DNA from 2 places in the Ancylobacter sp. G4_0304 genome. Region 1 is predicted to be linked to the other one. Evidence: predicted binding sites of a transcription regulator. Region 1 holds the regulator's gene; the other holds the start of a gene.
The links. The regulator HrcA, encoded in region 1, represses chaperone genes, less so after heat shock. The targets are predictions, from matches to a motif close to GTTAGCACTCNCNNNNNGNGAGTGCTAAC.
Positions count from the first base shown of each region.

Region 2: the regulator HrcA is predicted to act here: its motif matches at 855-883, upstream of groES (co-chaperone GroES).

Region 1 covers NZ_JAZDRM010000010.1:96,557-99,005, forward strand. Annotated here, with positions in the region: gene grpE (nucleotide exchange factor GrpE) at 1-602, opposite strand, end outside; gene hrcA (heat-inducible transcriptional repressor HrcA) at 687-1,787, opposite strand; gene rph (ribonuclease PH) at 1,916-2,449, shown strand, end outside.
Region 2 covers NZ_JAZDRM010000009.1:34,761-37,209, reverse strand. Annotated here, with positions in the region: gene VRZ77_RS07050 (exopolysaccharide biosynthesis protein) at 1-304, opposite strand, end outside; gene VRZ77_RS07045 (usg protein) at 442-717, opposite strand; gene groES (co-chaperone GroES) at 1,010-1,324, shown strand; gene groL (chaperonin GroEL) at 1,387-2,449, shown strand, end outside.

The DNA of each region.
Region 1 (2,449 bases):
CCGCCCTTCGACACGCCGACCAGCGCGGGACGCAGCACGCGCCCGCCGATCGTGTAGCCGGGCTGGATCACCTGCACCACCGTGCCCGAGGGTACTTCGGGATTGGGCACCTCGAACATCGCCTGGTGCAGGTTCGGATCGAACTTGGCGCCTTCCGCCTCGATCCGCGCCACGCCATGCTTGCTCAGGGTCTGCGTCAGCGCGCGGGCGGTGAGGTCGATGCCCTCCAGCAGCGTCTTCAGCGTGCCTTCGGCCTTCTCGCGCGCCTCGGCGTCGATGGTGGAGAGCGCGCGCTCGAAATCGTCGGCCACGGTCACCACGTCGCGGGCGAAGCCGGTGATGCCGTACACCTTGGCGTCCGCCACTTCGCGCTCGGCACGGCGGCGCACATTGTCGGCTTCGGCGAAGGCGCGCAGGAACTTGTCCTTCAACGCGGCGACCTCGGCCTCAAGCCGCTCCTTCTCCGCCGCGAACTGCGCGGCGACCGTGTCGGCGGCCTCGGTGGCCGCTTCCTGCGCGGGATCGACGGCGATGCCTTCCTGGAGGGAGGCTTCCGCCGCAGCGTCAGGGTCTTCCGCCGGGTTGCGGGTATCGTCGCTCATGGAAAACCTCGTCGGGAACGTCAGATTTCGTCGCGCGTGCGTATGCCGCGCAACGCCTGCCATATCGGGTGCGGGGCTCAAAAATCAAGCTGCGTCTATGCCGGAGCCCGACAGGACGCGGCTCACCACCCGCGCGGTGAAGTCCACCATGGGCACGATGCGCGCATAGTTCAGCCGGGTCGGGCCGATCACGCCGAGCACGCCCACCACGCGGCCCTGCCCGTCGCGATAGGGCGCGACGATGGTGGAGGAGCCCGAGAGCGAGAACAGCTTGTTCTCCGAGCCGATGAAGATGCGCAGCCCCTGCGCGTCCTCCGCCCGGCCCAGAAGGTCGACCACCTCCTGCTTGGCTTCGAGGTCGTCGAACAGCAGTCGCACCCGCTCCAGGTCCTCGATGGCCTTGAGGTCCTGCAGCAGCCGGGTCTGGCCGCGCACGATGAGGCGCCGCTCCGCCTTGTCGCCGCCGGACCAGCTCGCCAGCCCGGTCTCGACCACGCGGGCGGTGATCTCGTCGAGCTCGGCACGGCGGGCGGTGAGCACGCGCTCCACCTCGGCGCGCAGCTCGGCCAGCGTGCGACCGCGGGTGCGGGCATTGAGGAAATTGGTGGCCTCGACCAGCGCGGAGGCCGGAAGCCCGGTCGGCAGCGGCACCAGCCGGTTTTCGACCTCGCCATCCTCGGAGACCAGGATCAGCAGCGCGCGGGTCGGGTCGAGCGCCACGAATTCGATGTGCTTGAGCCGTGTGTCGCTCTTGGTGGTGGTCACGACGCCGGCGCCGCGCGACAGGCCGGACAGCAGGGTCGAGGCTTCCGAAAGCACGCCTTCCACGGTCTGGGCGCGGGCGGCGGCGCGCACCTGCGCCTCGATCGAATTGCGCTCGTCCTCGGAGACGTCGCCGATTTCCAGCAGCGCGTCGACGAAGAAGCGCAGGCCGCGCTCGGTGGGCAGCCGGCCGGCGCTGGTGTGGGGCGCGAAGATCAGCCCAGCGGCTTCGAGGTCCGCCATGACGTTGCGCACCGAGGCCGGCGACAGCGTCATGGGAATGAGGCGCGAGATGTTGCGCGAGCCCGCCGGCTCGCCGGTCGCCAGATAGGTCTCGACGATCTGCCGGAAGATCTCGCGCGAGCGCTCGTCCAGCCGGGCGAGCGAAGGGGCGGTGGAAGCCAGCAGCGGATCGAGAGCCATGGGCGACATATTCCTCAGGAACGGCGAATCCCAATAATCGGCATTCGCCGGCCCGCGTTCAAGGCCGCGCATTGCGTGCCTGCCCGCCGGCCCTTAAAAGGGCGCTCCAAACCGTTCAGGAGAGTTCCATGCGCCCGTCCCGCCGCACACCCGACGAGATGCGAGCCGTCAGCTTCGAGCGCGGCGTGCTGCGCCACGCGGAAGGCTCGTGCCTCGTGAAGTTCGGCGAGACCCATGTTCTGGTGGCCGCGACGCTGGAAGAGCGCCTGCCGCCGTGGCTCAAGGGGCAGGGCCGTGGCTGGGTCACCGCCGAATACGGCATGCTGCCGCGCGCCACCCATGAGCGCACCCGCCGCGAGGTGACCACCGGCAAGCCTTCCGGCCGCACCCAGGAAATCCAGCGCCTGATCGGGCGCTCGCTGCGCGCGGTGGTCGATCTGGAAAAGCTCGGCGAGCGCCAGATCACCGTCGATTGCGACGTGATCCAGGCCGATGGCGGCACCCGCACCGCCTCGATCACCGGCGCGTGGATCGCGCTGCATGACTGCCTGAGCTGGATGAAGACCCGCGGCATGATCTCCACCGTGCCGCTGCGCGACCATATCGCCGCCGTCTCCTGCGGCATCGTCAAGGGCGAGCCCCGGCTCGATCTCGATTATGTC
Region 2 (2,449 bases), on a different contig from region 1:
CGCCGTTGACGATGCGCTCCAGCAGCGCGCGGGAGAAGGTGCGCGCAGCCAGCCAGCGCGGCAGCCATAGCTCGTCGCGCCCCATCACCATCTGCACCCCGACGAGGCACAGCAGGATGCCGCAGATCACCGGGATGCCCGGCGGCATGGGCAGCGCGTTCGGCAGGCCGAGCAGCAGGATCGACAGGCCGAAGGCGCGGTTGCGCAGAGCGTGCACCACCTCGCCCACGCCGATACGCTCCGCCGAATGGGCGGTGATGATCGCCGACAGAAGTTCGGACGTGCGCGGCGAACGATGATCCACGGAACTGACCAAAATGCCCTTTGACTACGACGGACGGCCGGTTCCGCCTCCCGCTTCGCCGCCCTCATAGCACGGCGATCAAGGCAAGGAGAGGGCATCGTCGTCAAAAGGCGGGCGGTCGGCCCTAGGTCGCAGCGTCAGTTCAGCCGGAAAACCCCGTCGACGGCGCGCAATTCGGCCGGCCGGATCAGGCGTGAATGGGCTACCGTCACCGAATGGAGCGGCCCTTCCAGCTCGCGCTTCCAGAATTCCAGGAAACGGTTCAGCTCGGGAAAATGCGGGCACAGATCGTAATGCTGCCAGAGGTAGGTTTGCAGGAACGAGGGATGATCCGGCATACGATAAAGAATCTGGGCGGTGGTCAAACCATAGCCGGAAAGCTGCCTTACGAAGTCGTCGGAAACCGAAGCCATGCGGAACCTCCTTTCGCAGTGATTCCGATTCTGCGACCGCTTCCGGGTGGCTGCAAGGCTAAAAACTGAATTTCGTGTTCGATATCAATGCATTGGCAGCATTTATTGCGGAGTGCTGACAGCGGGCGGCCGGCTCCTTTGGCACTCTCTTCCTACGACTGCCAGTTTTTTCGTCCCCTGCCCTTGCGCCCCCTCTCCACGCCGCCTAGATGTGCCCCGGCGGCTGCGGCCTTCGGGTGACGCGGCTGCATATCATGTCAATGATTGTCCATGAATTTTGTGGAGACACGCGATGAAGTTCCGTCCTTTGCATGACCGCGTGGTGGTCAAGCGCATCGACGCGGAGACCAAGTCCGCCGGCGGCATCATCATCCCCGACAGCGCCAAGGAAAAGCCCTCGCAGGGCGAAGTCGTGGCGGTCGGTCCCGGCGCGCGTGACGAGGCCGGCAAGCTGGTCCCGCTCGACGTGAAGGCGGGTGACCGGGTGCTGTTCGGCAAGTGGTCCGGTACCGAGGTCAAGCTCGACGGCGTCGAGTACCTGATCATGAAGGAATCCGACATCCTCGGCGTTATCGAAGACGCTTCCTCGGCCAAGAAGGCCGCGTGACGCAGGCCGCCTGACGCGCGGTTTCGCACGACGCTCGAAACGACTTACCGGAGTTAAGCCAAATGTCTGCCAAGGAAGTAAAATTCTCCGTCGAAGCGCGCGACAAGATGCTGCGCGGCGTCGACATCCTCGCCAATGCGGTGAAGGTCACCCTCGGCCCCAAGGGTCGTAACGTCGTGATCGAGAAGAGCTTCGGCGCTCCCCGCATCACCAAGGACGGCGTGACCGTCGCCAAGGAGATCGAGCTCGAGGACAAGTTCGAGAACATGGGCGCCCAAATGGTGCGCGAAGTGGCCTCGAAGTCCAACGACCTCGCCGGTGACGGCACCACCACCGCCACCGTGCTGGCCCAGGCGATCGTCCGTGAGGGCGCGAAGTCCGTGGCCGCCGGCATGAACCCGATGGACCTCAAGCGCGGCATCGACCTCGCCGTGGAAGCCATCGTCGCGGATCTCAAGAAGAACGCGAAGAAGGTCACCTCCAACGAGGAGATCGCCCAGGTCGGCACCATTTCCGCCAACGGCGATTCCGAGATCGGCAAGTTCCTCGCCGAGGCCATGCAGAAGGTCGGCAACGAGGGTGTCATCACCGTCGAGGAAGCCAAGACCGCCGAGACCGAGCTCGATGTGGTCGAGGGCATGCAGTTCGACCGCGGTTATCTCTCGCCCTACTTCATCACCAACGCCGAGAAGATGCGCGTGGAGTTCGAGGACCCCTACATCCTCATCCACGAGAAGAAGCTCTCGGGCCTCCAGGAACTGCTGCCGGTTCTCGAAGCCGTGGTGCAGACCTCCAAGCCGCTCCTCATCATCGCCGAGGATATCGAGGGTGAGGCTCTGGCCACGCTCGTCGTCAACAAGCTGCGCGGCGGCCTGAAGGTCGCGGCCGTGAAGGCTCCTGGCTTCGGCGACCGCCGCAAGGCCATGCTGCAGGACATCGCGATCCTGACCGGCGGCACCGCGATCTCCGACGACCTCGGCATCAAGCTCGACTCGGTGACCCTCAACATGCTCGGCCGCGCCAAGAAGGTGGTGATCGAGAAGGAGAACACCACCATCGTCGACGGCAACGGCGCGAAGGGCGACATCGAGGCCCGCGTGGCGCAGATCAAGGCGCAGATCGAGG